One region of the Microbulbifer sp. S227A genome, then DNA from elsewhere that is predicted to be linked to it. Evidence: riboswitches for the same ligand, from Rfam matches in the RefSeq annotation. Region 1 holds a riboswitch; each other region holds the start of a gene.
What was found. Region 1 has a riboswitch for cobalamin ahead of ACP15R_RS09135 (ABC transporter substrate-binding protein). Riboswitches for the same ligand answer to the same signal wherever they lie in the genome.
Positions count from the first base shown of each region.

Region 1 (3,709 bases):
TCAGGATGCGCGAGGTGACATCCGCGGCGATCAGGAACACCGCGCCCGCCAGCGCCGAGGCCGGGACCAGCCGGCCATGGCGCGGGCCGACGATAAAGCGCATGGCATGGGGAACGACGAGGCCGACAAAGCCGATCGACCCCACGATGCTGACCATGGTGGCGGTCATCAGGGTGGTCGCGCCGATCAGCACGGCCTGCACCCGGCGCACCGCGATGCCCAGCGACGCGGCGGAGGCGGTGCCAAAAGAGAACGCGTCCATGGCGCGGGCAAACCAGAAACAGGCCAGCAGCCCGATGGCCGCCGCCGGCAGGGCAAGGGATACGTCGGGCCAACGCACGCCCGAGAGGTTGCCCAGCAGCCAGAACATGATGCCGCGCGCCTGTTCGGCATTGGCGGATTTGGCGATGAAAAACGATGTCAGCGCATTGAAGAGCTGGGAACCGGCAATGCCCGCGAGGATCAGGTGGGCCGAGCCGCCACCCGCCGCCCGTGCCAGCGCCGAAACCAGCAGGAACGCCAGCGTAGCACCGCCAAAGGCCCCCGCCGACATGCCGATGAGCCCGCCGCCGAGCCCGAGGATCGAGACCGCGACAGCCCCGGTGCCGGCCCCCGCCGACACGCCGAGCAGGTAGGGATCGGCCAGCGCGTTGCGCACCAGCGATTGCAGCACTACGCCCGACAATGCCAGCCCCGCGCCACAGGCTGCCGCCACCAATGTGCGCGGCAGGCGATAGCTCCAGATGATGCCCGCATCGATCGGATCGACCACGTGGCCGGCCTCCCAGAGATGGTTGGCAAACACCGCCAGAACCATACCCGGCGACAGCGGCGTTTCGCCGATCATCACGCCCGCAAGGATCGCGGTAACAAGCACGACCACCCCCGTCACGCTCCAGACCGCGACCGGTTTGACATGCGTCATGGGGATGGTCACATAGGTCATTGCAGGTTGTACCGAGCCAGCGCCTCGGCCAGGGTTTCAAGCGCGCCGATATTGCGGATCGACGGGTCCATGCCATGGGCGTCGAGAGTCACGATGCGGTCATCCCTGACGGCTGCCATCTGGCTGGCGACCGGGTCGGTGCCGAGAAATTCCAGCTTTTTCTCGATGTCATCGGCGTCAAAGCGGCGGCGCTCCATACGGGCGGCCACGATGACGGTGGGATCGGCGCGGGCGATGGTTTCCCAACTGACCGTGGGCCATTCCTCGTTGCTCTGGATGACATTGGCCAGCCCGAGCGCCTGCATCATATAGGCGGGTGCGCCGCCCTGACCGGCGACATAGGGGTCGATATCCATTTCCGCCGACGAGAACCAGAACACCGCCGAGGCGTCATCAAGCCCGAGGCCACGGGCCTTTTCGATCGCCGCCGCTTCGCGGGCGCGCAGCTCGGCAACCAGCGCCTCGCCCCGGTCGCCGACATCGAAAATCTGGGCCAGTTCGGTGATGCCCTGATAGACGCTGTCCATCGAGAACAGTTCGAGCCGCGTGCCGTCCGAGCCGGTGGAATTGTCCTTGCCCACGCAATCGGCGGGCAGCGTGTAGGTGGGAATGCCCAGGTCCGAGAATTGTTCGCGCGTGGCGACGATGCCCTGGGGGCCGACATGCCATTCATATTGCACCGCGACCAGGCCGGGGCGTTTGCCCACGACGCTTTCAAAGCTGGGGTCGTTGTCCGCCAGCCGTTCGATCCCGGCATTCAGCTCCTTATATTCCGGCAACACGTCGGTGAACCAGACTGATGTGCCGGTAACCTTGTCGCCAAGTCCGAGCGCATAGAGGATTTCGGTGGCCGCCTGCCCAACCGACACGACGCTGTCGGGGGCCGCGTCAAAGGTGACCTGGACGCCGCAATTCTCGAGCGTCAGGGGATAGGTGGTTTCCGCCTGTGCGGGCAGCACGAAACAGGCCGCCGCGAGGCTCCCGGCGGTCAGGGTCTTGGTGAACATGTCATGTCTCCGGTCAGTGATGCGCCCGAAAACAGGTAAGACATGTCGCGCCCAGGGCTGGCGAGATCGACCGCCCTCGGGGCGGCATGGATCGTGCTGGCTGTGGTGGTCCGACGGGACCACCGGGGGAAAGACTTCATTCGACACCTCTCCGGACACCCCGTCCGGGCCGCGTTGCAGTTATGCGTCGGCAGGTCTCCTGACTGGCGGGTCATGGCTGGCAGCGACCTTCCCATGGCTTGCGCCACAGTGGATGTCTCGCTGTTCACTCACCGCTTACAGTTGCGGGGGCAGTTCCGTTTCGCCGGAGGCCGGCGGCGGATTCCCATTTTGATTCCTTTCGGAAACCGACCCGCGTTCGATAAACAGCCGCGCCGGTTGCGGCAAGGGTTTTTTGCGGTGCGACGCGGCGGTGGCCTATGCCCCGTCCGGGATCAGCAGCGTCACCCGGTCCGGTGACATCTCGGCAATCGCGATGGTGCCGTTCCCGGTGACCGCCAGCCCGTGACCATAGGTGGAAAAGGTTCGGCAGCGCCCGACCAGCCGCCCCGCTGCGTCATATGCCGACAGGCGCGGGGTCTGGTCGCTGACCAGCAGCAGCCCGTCCGGGGTGAGCGCCAGCGCCATGGGTTTGTGCAGCCCGGTGATTTCGTCCAGCCAGGTGCCGTTGGTATCGAACCGCTGGACCCGGTTGTTTTCCCGGTCCGCGACGCAGAGCCGGTTCCGGCCATCGATGAGGATGCTGTGTGGTGTCGAGAATTCGCCCGGTCCGCGTCCGGGTTGGCCAAAGCTGCGGATATGCGCGAGGTCGGGGCCGAATATGTGTACCGCGCTGTTGCCATAGCCATCGGCGACATAGAGCCGCCCATCCGGCCCCACGGTGCAATCGCAGGGATGGTTGAACGGGCGGCCAAGCCCCGGCCGTTCGTCGCAATGCAGCCGGGCGGTTTCGCGCAGCGTGTCATCCAGCAACGCGATCTTGTGCCCGTCCATGTCGGTCGCCGCCAGCCGCCCGTCGCCAAGGCTGCGCAGCCCGTGGCCACAGGCGAATTGCGCCAGTTCGGCGGTTTCTCCCGTCAGGCCCCCGTCGGGGTGCAGCAGCACCAGCTCCGGCACCTGTCGCCGCAGCACCACGATGGTTTCGCCGCACAGCGCCAGGTCGCTGAGGCCGTCCAGGGCAGGATCCGCGACATGTGCCACGCGGTAGCGCCGCTTGCCCAATGCCACATAGGTGGCGGGGCGCTGCGCCGGTCCCGTGGCGTTCACAGCGCGCCCTGCAACATCTCGGTCATCGCCAGCAGGCGCGCATCCTGCCCGTGGGCGGCGGTCAGCATCAGCCCCGCGCCAGGATGGTCCGGCAATGGCAGGCTGACCGAACAGCCGTCGATGACATTGCCAAGGCTGGTGTTGCGCAGAGCCAGCAGGTTGATCCGGTCATAGGCCGCGTCATCCTGCAGATCGGCCAGCCGGGGCGGCATGATGGCGACGCTAGGCAGGGCGACGGGCGTATCGCCGAACAGGCGCGCGGCCTCGCGAGCCAGCGTTGCGCGGGCCGCGAGCGTGCGTGCAAAGTCAATGGCGCTGACGCCGTCCGCCCGTGCCATGCGCGCGGCGACGCGGGGATCGAGCACATCCCGCATTCCGTCGTATTCCGCCCCGTGATGGGCCCGCGATTCCACCGCCGAGAATTGCCAGACCGGCAAGGCGCGATAGCGTTCGAAGATGTCGAGCGACAGGCGGCGCACCGCGACGCCGG
Region 1 covers NZ_JBNAFZ010000003.1:282,577-286,285, forward strand. The annotation lists gene ACP15R_RS09130 (FecCD family ABC transporter permease) at 1-946, opposite strand, end outside; gene ACP15R_RS09135 (ABC transporter substrate-binding protein) at 943-1,953, opposite strand; cobalamin riboswitch at 2,126-2,320, opposite strand; gene ACP15R_RS09140 (6-bladed beta-propeller) at 2,371-3,219, opposite strand; gene ACP15R_RS09145 (amidase family protein) at 3,216-3,709, opposite strand, start outside.

Region 2 (3,709 bases), on a different contig from region 1:
CAGCGTGGGCATCCGCCCCTCGGGGCCGCCGCCGCGATGCCAGCCCGCCGCAAAGGCGCCAAGGTCGCTGTCGGAAAAGGACAGAACCACCAGATCCGCCGGGCTCTGGCCCAGGTCGGTCGGGGTTTCCGTTTCCTCGAGCCCATGGCTTTCGCGAAAGACGACATGCATCGGCGGCGCGCTTTCCTATTCGGCGGCGACCGCGAGGCCGGTCAGCATCTCGTTGATCGCGGCGGCGTCGATGTCGTCATGCTCGGCAATCACCACGAGCCGGCCGCGACGGGCTTCGCCGGGTGTCCACGGGCGGTCATACTGGTGCCGCACACGCGCACCCACCGCCTGCACCAAGAGCCGCATGGGCTTGTCGGTCACGGCGACATACCCCTTGACCCGCAGAATGTTCCTTTCGTTGGCGAGGCGCTCGATCCGTGCAACGAGGTCGGCGGGATCGGCTTGTTCGGGCAGTTCGACAACGATGCTTTCGAAATCGTCATGTTCGTGGTCGTCGGCCCCGTCATGGTGGCTTGGGCGGGCGTCCATGTCGTCTTCGGCGGCGGCCTCAAGGCCCAGGACCACCCGCACATCAACCGCGCCCTCGGCTACCTCGACCACCGGCAGCGGGCGGGGCGCCTCGGCGGCGATGATCTCGCGCGCTTTGGCGATGCCGTCGGGGCCGGCCAGATCGGGCTTGGTCAGCAGGATGATGTCGGCACAGCTGATCTGGTCCTCGAAAACCTCGGACAGCGGGGTTTCGTGGTCGATCGAGTCATCCGCCATGCGCTGTGCATCGACGCGCGCGACATCGGGGGCAAAGCGGCCAGCGGCCACCGCCTCGGCATCGGCAAGCGCGATCACGCCATCGACGGTGATGCGGCTGCGGATATCGGGCCAGTCGAACGCCTTGAGCAGCGGTTTGGGCAGGGCCAGCCCGCTGGTCTCGATCAGGATGTGATCCGGGCGGGGATCCAGCGCCATCAGGGCTTCGATGGTGGGGATGAAATCATCGGCCACCGTGCAGCAGATACAGCCGTTGGACAGTTCCATGATGTTCTCTGCGGGGCAATCCGGGATGGCGCAGGATTTCAGGATCTCGCCATCGACGCCGACATCGCCAAACTCGTTGACGACAACGGCCAGCCGCTTGCCCTGGGGGTTCTGCATCAGGTGGCGGATCAGGGTGGTCTTGCCGGACCCGAGAAATCCGGTGATCACGGTGACGGGCAGTTTGGACAGGTCGGACATGTTACTGGTCTCCAATCGGGGGAATGCGGGCGATACAGTTCTTGCGGAAATGCACCGGGCGTTCACGCCAGGGTATCAGCCCATCGGGCGTGTCGTGATAGCGAGAGGCGACCTCGAGGATCATGTCCGCGTCACCGGTCTCGTCGAAATTGCCATAAACATAGGTCCAGCGCCCATCGCCGCCGCGCAGCACGATGGAACAGCCGCTGTCACAGTTTGACAGGCACTCGACCGGGCGCAGGGTGACGCCGGGGGGCAGCTGGCCCGCCGCCAGCGCCTCGTACAGCACGGCGCCGGGGCGCGGACCCTCGGTATCGGTGGGCATGCCCTTGCGGCAGGTCGTGCAGACCAGCAATTCGACCGGGGCGGTCCCGTTTGCAGTCTGGTTCATCCGGTCACCTTCCATCTTTGGCAGGCGGGGCGGGCGGGCAAAGCCGGGGCCGGGCCCGTCACCGAGGCACCCCGCCCGGTTAACGTCATATCGGCGCTGGCAGGTCTCCCGGCTTGCGGATGTCAGAAAGCCGGGGCTTTCTGGCGGTCTGCCCGCCTTCCCGACCCGAATGGCCAGTGGCTTGGGCGACCTCTCCGGTCACGGTCGCGGGGGCGGCTGCGTCTTGCATTCCCTTTTCATCTGCTTTCGCAGAAACCAACATGTCGCGGAATGACCAAGGGGCGGCGGGTTGTCAAGCGTTTGAAGGCGTATCCAGGCCTAGCGGCGGCGTGCCCGATGCGTGGTCGCGCGGTTGTTTCGCATGTCAGAACCCGGCGGGGCGGGGGAGTGACAGTAGAAAAACTGCTGCCAGGCGTGGATCGAACTGGCGAGATTGCGGCCGGCGTGACGGGTATAGACCGCATCAATGGGCCGTAACATCAACCTATCATATCAAGTGCGGCGAGAGACAGGGCGTTCTCTCGTCCGTCCAGCGAAAGAAAGAACCATGCAATCTGTTGTCACACCCGTCAGACCATCGCGCGAAACCGTGGTGTTTTTCGTCAAATGGGCCGCGTCGATCATCCAGATCCTCGGCTATACGGCGACCGGCTTTGGCTGGACTCCACTGAACCTGTACCTGTTCCTGGTCGGGGTGATCGGCTGGTTTGCCGTGGGCGCGTTGTGGAAGGACAAGGCGCTGATGCTGGTGCATCTGGTGGCGCTCGGCGCGATGCTGGCAGGGATGAGCAGCAGCTAGAGCGCGCGACACAAGGGTACGCGCCCCCGGTGCAATTACCGGGGGCGGCACTAACCGGATCAGACCTTGAGATTCGGAATGATCTGTTTCTTGCGGCTCACCACTCCGGGCAGGACAACGCTGTCGCCGGTTGCGGCGGCGTCAAAGCTCTTGGCGGCGACCGTCTTGACCAGGTCGTTGGGCACCAGCAGCGTCGATTCTTCGTTGAGAATATCGACAACAAACAGCAGAACCTGATCAACGCCATCTTCGGCGGCGACGGTTGTCATGGTCTCGATCAGGCTGGCCTTGCGGTCCAGAACGGTTGCCGGCGACGTGGTTTCCAGCACCGAAACGCGGAACTTGGTGCCGTCGACCTCGTATTCCTTGCTGTCCATGCGCAGCAATTCCGCATCGCTGAACGACGACACGTCGGATTTGGCGGCGAACATTTCGGCAGCATATTCCGGGATCGACAGGCCCAGATCGGCGGCCAGCGCCTCGGCCACGGCCTTGTCATGCGGTGTGGTGGTCGGGCTGCGGAATTCCAGCGTATCGGACAGGATGCAGGTCAGCGCGGTGGCCTTGGCCCAATCGGGCATCCTGGCGGCATCCTCGCCCATCAGGTCGTGCATGATGGTGGCGGTGCAGGCGAGCGGACGGATGGTGATGTCGATCGGGCCTTTGGTTTCCAGCCCGCCAACCAGCTTGTGATGGTCGATGATGCCCTGAATGTCGGCATTGTTGATATTCGCGGGCAACTCGGCGGGGTTGTTGGTGTCCACGATCACAACCGGCGCGTCGTCGGCCACGTCGGCGATGATTGCCGGTTTCGGCAGATCCCAGCGTTGCAGCAGAAAGGCAGCCTCGGTGTTGGGCTCTCCCAGCAGCACCGCCTCGGCGGGCGTGCCCTTGACCTCGTTCAGGTACCACGCCCAGAGAATGGGGGACCCTGTCGAGTCGGTGTCGGGGGATTTATGTCCAAAAACCTGAATGGTCATCTTGTGCGTCCTGTGCAGGGTATAATTTGCGCGCCTTATAGGAATGTCATCCCGGGTTGTCACCCGTTGTTGCGCGGGCTGCGACCCTTGGTCTGATCGGTCCGCGCAGCGGATGCGTTGACTTTCGTGCAGGCGATTGTGACGGTAGGCCCGCAATGCGCCGATCCGTCGATGATTTCCCATGTCCAGAGAGGGCCTCGTGTCCCGGCAACCGGCGCGCACCGGTGCCGGTCGGCGGCCCGTGGTTCCGTCGATGTGGGGCGCCCGGTCATGAGCGGTGATGCCTTTGCCCAGGAG
Region 2 covers NZ_JBNAFZ010000002.1:115,068-118,776, reverse strand. The annotation lists gene cobN (cobaltochelatase subunit CobN) at 1-171, opposite strand, end outside; gene cobW (cobalamin biosynthesis protein CobW) at 187-1,242, opposite strand; gene ACP15R_RS05370 (DUF1636 family protein) at 1,244-1,633, opposite strand; cobalamin riboswitch at 1,715-1,908, opposite strand; gene ACP15R_RS05365 (DUF6552 family protein) at 2,181-2,432, shown strand; gene ACP15R_RS05360 (manganese-dependent inorganic pyrophosphatase) at 2,492-3,412, opposite strand; gene ACP15R_RS05355 (DUF2161 domain-containing phosphodiesterase) at 3,683-3,709, shown strand, end outside.
Region 2: linked by a shared signal. The riboswitch ahead of ACP15R_RS05370 (DUF1636 family protein) and the one ahead of ACP15R_RS09135 (ABC transporter substrate-binding protein) in region 1 are both predicted to bind cobalamin.

Region 3 (3,709 bases), on a different contig from region 1:
TTCACGGTCAGCGGGTTCAACTTTGCCGGGCAGGGGCAGAACATGGGCCTGGCCTTTGTGGGTCTCAAGGACTGGTCCGAACGGACCGAATCCAGCCAGAGCGCAAATGCCATCGCCGGTCGCGCCTTTGGGGCTTTTTCGCAGATCCAGGAAGCGCTGGTATTCCCGATCGTTCCCCCGGCGGTGATCGAGCTGGGCAATGTCAGCGGCTTTGATTTCTACCTCCAGGCCCGCAGCGGCCAGTCGCATGAACAGCTGATCGAGGCGCGCAACCAGCTGATGGGCATGGCGTCGCAGAGCGAGCTGATTGCTTCGGTCCGGCCGAACGGGCTGGAGGATGCGGCCCAGTTCAACCTCGACATCGACTGGCGCGCGGCGGGGGCGATGGGCCTGTCGGCAACCGAGGTCGGCGACATGTTGTCCGTGGCCTGGGCCGGTCAGTACGTGAACGATTTCATCGACGCGGGCCGGATCAAGCGGGTCTATGTGCAGGGCGACGCGCCGTATCGCATGGTGCCCGAAGACATCGAACGCTGGCGGGTGCGCAATGCCACCGGCGGGCTGGTACCGTTCTCGACCTTTTCCAAGGCCAACTGGCAATACGGCCCCCAGGGGCTTTACCGTTACAACGGCGTATCCGCGGTACAGTTGCAGGGCAACCCGGTGCCGGGCGTCACCACCGGCGAGGCGATGGCAGAGATCGAGGCGCTGGCGGCCCAGCTGCCGCCCGGTTTCGAGGTTGCATGGACCGGCCTGTCGCTTGAAGAGATCGAATCCGGCAGCCAGGCCGGCCTGCTCTATGCGCTGTCCCTCGCGGCGGTGTTCCTCTGTCTCGCGGCGCTTTATGAAAGCTGGTCGATCCCCTTTGCGGTGATGCTTGCCATGCCCATCGGGGTGACGGGCGCGCTGGTCGGGGCCTGGGTGGGCGGCTTTGACAACGGCGTCTATTTCCAGGTGGCCCTGCTGACGGTGATCGGGCTGACCGGCAAGAACGCGATCCTGATCGTCGAATTCGCCAAGGAACAGATCGAGGCGGGCAAACCGCTCTACGAAGGCGTGGTCGAAGCCGCGCGCGAGCGGTTCCGCCCGATCCTGATGACCTCGATGGCGTTCACGCTGGGGGTTCTGCCGCTGGTGATTTCGACCGGCGCGGGATCCGGCGGGCGGACCGCCATCGGCACCGGTGTCTTCAGCGGCACGATCTCGGCTACCGCGTTGGGCGTGCTTTTCGTGCCGGTGTTCTTCGTGATGATTACCTTGATCTTTGCCCGCAGGAAACAAGGCTGAGGCGCAGGGTCGCCACGCGGATCGAGCCGGTTTCGACCCGTGTTTTGCCGCGCTGCGGCGTTCGCGGTGGACAGGGCCCGGTTTCCGTGCCACCAATAGGGAGATGGTGCCGCCTCCGGAGAGTCCGGGTGCGGCTGAAAAGGGAACGCGGTGCGGGAGGACCTCCCAATTCCGCGACTGCCCCCGCAACTGTAGGCGGAGAGCGGTTTCGAAAATTGCCACTGGCGCGTGATGCGCCGGGAAGGTTCGGAACTGCCTTGACCCGCAAGTCAGGAGACCTGCCATCCTCGGCCGCATGTCGCGGTCGCAGTCACCTTTTACCCGGGCGGGGTGCCTCGGGGATACGGAGGCAGTCATGGACCCGACCGGCCCGACACATCGCCGCGATCACCACCCCGCCGTTCTGCGCGGAGGGCGCGATGATACTTGAACGCACGATCCACGGCCTTCAGGCCCATTCGGAAACGCCGGAACGGGCAGAAGAGCTTGGCCGGATGGGCTTTGTTCAATGGCTGACCTTTCTGAACGGCGATCAGGGCTATGCAAGCCAGGCGCAACAGGCGCTCGACAAGGCCGCGCCGTTCGAGGCTACCGACCCCAGCGTTGCCGTGTTCTGCGATCTCGTGCGGCGCTCGCTTGCGGGGCCGATGGCGCTGTCCGACCTGAAACTGCCACGACCCGCGCGGCGCGGCGGCGCCCGCGAGCGCAGACGGTTGTTATAGCCCCTTATGTGAACGTTACTCATAATCTTCACCTGAAATATGAATTTGGCCTTGGGTGAGGGCGATGGTATCCCGCCTGCCTGAGAAAGCAGGTGAACGATGTATAATTTTGCCCTTCCCCAAACCCCGGCCTATGGGGCGCTGACCCGTGCGGCGGCCGAACGTATCCTCATCCTTGACGGCGCGATGGGGACGATGATTCAGCGGTTGAACATGAGCGAAGAGGATTTCACCGCGCAAGGGCATATTCCCGGGTCCTGCGGCTGCTGCGGTCATCAGAGCGACCATCCGCAAAAGGGCAACAACGACCTGCTGGTTCTGACCCAGCCGCAGGCGGTGGAAGACATCCAATACGCCTTTGCCCGCGCCGGGGCGGATATTCTGGGCACCAACACCTTTTCATCGACCACCATCGCGCAGGCCGATTACGGGCTGGAAGGCGCGGTTGAGGATCTCAATGTCGCCGGGGCGCAGGTGGCCCGGCGCGCGGCGGATCGGGCGACGGCGCAAGATGGCAAGCCCCGCTGGGTGGCTGGCTCTGTCGGACCGACGAATCGCACCGCTTCGATCAGTCCCGATGTAAACGACCCCGGCTATCGCGCCGTGACCTTCGACGATTTGCGCATCGCCTATGGCGCGCAGATCGACGGGCTGATCAAGGGCGGATCGGACTTGATCCTGATCGAGACGATCTTTGATACACTGAACGCCAAGGCCGCGATCTTTGCCGCGTTCGAGAGCTTTGCCAAGGTGGGCCGCCGCCTGCCGATCATGATTTCGGGCACCATCACCGATGCTTCGGGCCGCACGCTTTCGGGGCAGACGCCGACCGCGTTCTGGCATTCGGTGCGCCATGCGCGCCCCTTTACCGTTGGGTTGAACTGTGCCCTGGGGGCCGATGCCATGCGCCCGCATCTCGCGGAACTGTCCGGCGTCGCGGATACGCTGATCTGTGCCTATCCCAATGCCGGCCTGCCCAACGCCTTTGGCGACTATGACGAAGGGCCCGAGGACACCGCCGGCAAGATCGAGGTTTTTGCCCGCGAGGGGCTGATCAACATTGTCGGTGGCTGCTGCGGGACCACGCCGGACCACATCCGCGCCATGGCAGAACATGTCGCCGCCCATGCGCCGCGCCGGGTAGAGGAGAAAGCCGTTGCCTGATCCACTTTTGCGCCTGTCCGGGCTGGAACCCTTTGTCCTGACCGCCGACATCCCCTTTGTGAACGTGGGCGAACGCACCAACGTCACGGGGTCGGCCAGGTTTCGCAAGCTGATCACCAATCGCGACTATGCCGCCGCGCTCGATGTGGCGCGGGATCAGGTCGAGAACGGGGCCCAGATCATCGACGTGAACATGGACGAGGGGCTGATCGATTCAAAACAGGCGATGATCGATTTCCTCAACCTCATCGCCGCCGAGCCGGACATCGCCCGCGTGCCGATCATGATCGATTCATCCAAGTGGGAGGTGATCGAGGCCGGGCTGAAATGTGTGCAGGGCAAGCCGGTGGTCAATTCCATCTCGCTCAAGGAAGGCGAAGAGGCGTTCATCCATCAGGCGTCGCTGTGCCTGGCCTATGGGGCCGCCGTGGTGGTCATGGCCTTTGACGAAGACGGGCAGGCGGACAGTTTCGAACGCAAGACCGAGATCTGTGAACGCGCCTACGGGGTTCTGACCGAAAAGGTCGGCTTCCCCC
Region 3 covers NZ_JBNAFZ010000011.1:37,883-41,591, forward strand. The annotation lists gene ACP15R_RS21375 (efflux RND transporter permease subunit) at 1-1,287, shown strand, start outside; cobalamin riboswitch at 1,375-1,587, shown strand; gene ACP15R_RS21380 (hypothetical protein) at 1,707-2,009, shown strand; partial or broken gene metH (methionine synthase) at 2,109-3,709, shown strand, end outside.
Region 3: linked by a shared signal. The riboswitch ahead of ACP15R_RS21380 (hypothetical protein) and the one ahead of ACP15R_RS09135 (ABC transporter substrate-binding protein) in region 1 are both predicted to bind cobalamin.

Region 4 (3,709 bases), on a different contig from region 1:
CGGGCACGAGTTCCATTATTCCACCATTCTCGAGCAGCCGGACAGGCCGCTTGCGGATGTCACCGATGCCGAGGGGGCCACGGTTCCCGAGACCGGTTCGATACGGGGCAATGTCACCGGCACGTTCTTTCACCTGATCGCGGAGGCCGTGGCATGAGCGGGTTTGTTTCCTTTGTCGGGTCCGGGCCCGGAGACCCGGAATTGATGACGCTGAAGGCCGTGGACCGGATGAAACATGCCGATGCCATCCTGTTTGACGACCTGTCCTCGGGCCCGATCCTGTCGCATGCGGGGGCCGGGGCCGATCTCGTCGGGGTTGGCAAGCGCGCCGGGCGCCCCTCGCCCAAGCAGGACCATGTCAGCCGCCTGTTGGTTGACTATGCCAAGGGCGGTGCGCGGGTGGTGCGCCTGAAATCCGGGGATGGCGGCATGTTCGGACGGCTCGAAGAAGAGCTTGTCGCACTGCGCGACGCGGGGATTGCCTATGAGATCATTCCCGGCATCCCTTCGGCCTGCGCGGCGGCGGCGGCGGCGGGCATACCGCTGACCCGCCGTCTGACGGCACGGCGGGTGCAATTCGTGACCGGTCATGATGTTGCCGGCGAATTGCCCGAGGATCTGAACATGGCCGCACTCGCGGATGATCAGGCCACAACCGTGGTGTTCATGGGCAAGCGCACCTTTCCAAGGCTGGCGGAGATGCTGATCGCACACGGGCTGGCGGCAGACACCCCCGCGCTGCTGGCCGAAGCCGTGGGCACAGCCGAACAGGCGCTGCACCGCACCACCATCTCGGCCCTGGCAGAACGGTTGGGCGGGGAACGCGGCTCGGCACCGGCGCTGATCCTGTACGGGCCGCTGGCAGAGGGCTGATTGCCGGTTTTGGACTTGACGCAAGACGGTGCTGTCACCCATGAAAGGGAACACGGTGCCCGTGCCCGCAAGGCCCGGGATAATAGGGAACAGGGTGAAATGCCCGGACTGCCCCCGCAACTGTAATCGGGGAGCATGTGCGAAGCTAACCACTGGCATATCGCCGGGAAGGTTCAGCGCATGCGCCGATCCGAAAGTCAGGAAACCTGCCGTGGAGAAACCGGCCGCGCTGGCGGCCACGCAATCCGCCGGGGTTGGCGGTAAGGAGACAGAACATGCATATCGAACCCGGAATCGTACATGGCGCCAAGATGGTCCTGGCCTATAGCACCGCGGCAGCCGCCGCTGGCTATTCGCTGAAACTCATCGCGGACGAGTTGAAAACCCGCTCTTTGCCGTCCCTTGTGGCGCGCAGCGTGATTGCCACGCTGGCGGTTTTCATATTTTTCGAAGTCCTGCCGCATTTCCCCGTCGGGGTTTCCGAGGTGCACTTTATCCTGGGCACGACCTTGCTGCTGATCCTGGGGATCGCCCCCGCCGCCGTCGGCCTTGCCGCCGGGCTGGCGATACAGGGCCTGTTCTTTGCGCCCAGTGACATGCCGATGTATTTCGTCAACATCACCACGCTGCTGGTGCCGCTCTTTGCAATCGGGGCCATGGCGCGCCGGGCCGTGCCGCAGGACGTGGCCTATGTCGACCTGAAATACATGGATGTGTTCAAGCTGTCGGCGGCCTATCAGGGTGGCGTTGTTGCCTGGGTGGCGTTCTGGGCCTTTTATGGCCAGGGCGTCGGGGCCGAGAGCTTTGCGTCGGTGGCCAGCTTTGGGATCGCCTACATGATGGTCGTGCTGATCGAACCGCTGATCGACCTTGCCGTGCTCGCCGGGGCCAAGTCGATCAAGGGCTTGCGGGACTCCGCGTTGGTCACGGATCGCCTGCACAACCCCGCATAGGAACCCACGACATAAAGAGAGGGGGGCCTCGTCCGGTTGCGCGACGGGGCCTTTTGTTTGCCATGCAAGACTTGTTGCTGATCGGAATCGGCTCGGGAAACCCGGACCACCTGACCCGCCAGGGGGCCGAGGCGATCCGCTGCGCCGACCTGATCCTGATCCCGCGCAAGGGGGCCGGGAAATCGGACCTTGCCGGGCTGCGCGAAACCATCATCGCCAACGTGACGGAGCAACCGCCGCGCATCGCTTATTTCGACATCCCGCAACGCCGCGCCGATGACGGGTATCTGCGCGGGGTGGATGCATGGCATGACGCGATCGCGGCGCGATGGCAGGCGGCGATCGATACCTGCCCCGAGGCACGGGTCGTTGCCCTGTTGGTCTGGGGCGATCCGTCGCTTTATGACAGTTCGCTGCGCATTGCCGCGCGCCTTGATCCGCGCCCCCGCACCCGGGTCATTCCGGGCATCACGGCCTTGCAGGCACTGACCGCCGCCCATGCCATTCCGGCCAACGAACTTGGCGCGCCGTTCGTGGTGACGACGGGCCGGCAATTGCGCGACAATGGCTGGCCGCAAGGCACCGACACTGCGATGGTCATGCTTGACGGGGAATGTTCGTTTCACAGCCTCGATGCCACCCAATACGATATCTGGTGGGGGGCCTATGTGGGCATGGACCAGGAGCTTTTGCTCAGCGGACCGTTGGACAAGGTCGCCGGTCAGATCCAGACCACGCGCGAGCAGGCACGCGCCGAACATGGCTGGATCATGGATATCTACCTGCTGCGCCGGCGACGCTAGCGCGCCACCGCAAGCAATCCGGGCAGGTCCAGATGCGCCTCGATATGGTCGGCCAGCGCATCCAGCGTGGTCTCGACGCCCGCGTCATACCGAATGCCGGAACTGCGTGCGCCAAGGCCGGACAGGAATGCCGCGCGAAAGCCGTCATGGCGAAAGAGCCCGTGCAGATAGCTCCCCATCACCCGCCCGGTGCCATTGATCGCGCCCTCGTCAACGCCGTCGATACGCGCAAATGGCCGGGCGCAATCGGGGCCACCGGTCTGGCCGATATGGATCTCATAGCCATCAAACATCTGCCCCGTAGCCAGGTGCTCGGCCTGGACCCGCGTCAGGCGTTTTTCGGGTTCCATCACGGTAGCCACGTCCAACAGGCCCAGCCCCGGCGTTTCACCTGCCGGTCCCTCGATCCCCTGCGGATCGCGCACGATCTGTCCAAGCATCTGGTAGCCACCGCAAATGCCCAGCACATGACCACCACGCCGCACATGGGCCGCAAGATCGATGTCCCAGCCCTGTGCCCGCAGAAAGCCAAGATCGCCACGGGTCGATTTGCTGCCCGGCAGGATCACCAGATCCGCATCACCGGGGATCGGCTCGCCCGCGCGCAACATCGTCAGCGTCAGGCCGGGCTCCTGCGCCAGCGGGTCGAGATCGTCGAAATTGGCAATCCGCGACAGGCACAGACAGACCACGTGAAACGCACCCGTATGCGGGGCCGACGCAATGTCGAGCGCGTCTTCGGCAGGCAATTTCCAGGCGTCGTCAAACCACGGCAAGACGCCAAACCCCTGCCATCCGGTCTGCGCCCGGATCAGATCATAGCCATCGTCAAAGAGGCGCGGATCACCGCGAAACTTGTTGATCAGGAACCCGGCAACCGTTGCCCTGTCCTGATCTGACAGAACCGCGCGGGTACCGACCATCTGGGCGATCACCCCGCCCCGGTCGATATCCCCGGCGAGCACGACCGGCACACCGGCGGCCACCGCAAAGCCCATATTGGCAATGTCCCCTTTGCGCAGATTGACCTCGGCGGGGCTGCCTGCACCCTCGACGATCACCAGGTCATGCGCCGCCCCG
Region 4 covers NZ_JBNAFZ010000002.1:129,361-133,069, forward strand. The annotation lists gene ACP15R_RS05425 (cobyrinate a,c-diamide synthase) at 1-157, shown strand, start outside; gene cobA (uroporphyrinogen-III C-methyltransferase) at 154-873, shown strand; cobalamin riboswitch at 910-1,101, shown strand; gene ACP15R_RS05435 (energy-coupling factor ABC transporter permease) at 1,149-1,826, shown strand; gene cobF (precorrin-6A synthase (deacetylating)) at 1,889-2,629, shown strand; gene ACP15R_RS05445 (cobyric acid synthase) at 2,626-3,709, opposite strand, start outside.
Region 4: linked by a shared signal. The riboswitch ahead of ACP15R_RS05435 (energy-coupling factor ABC transporter permease) and the one ahead of ACP15R_RS09135 (ABC transporter substrate-binding protein) in region 1 are both predicted to bind cobalamin.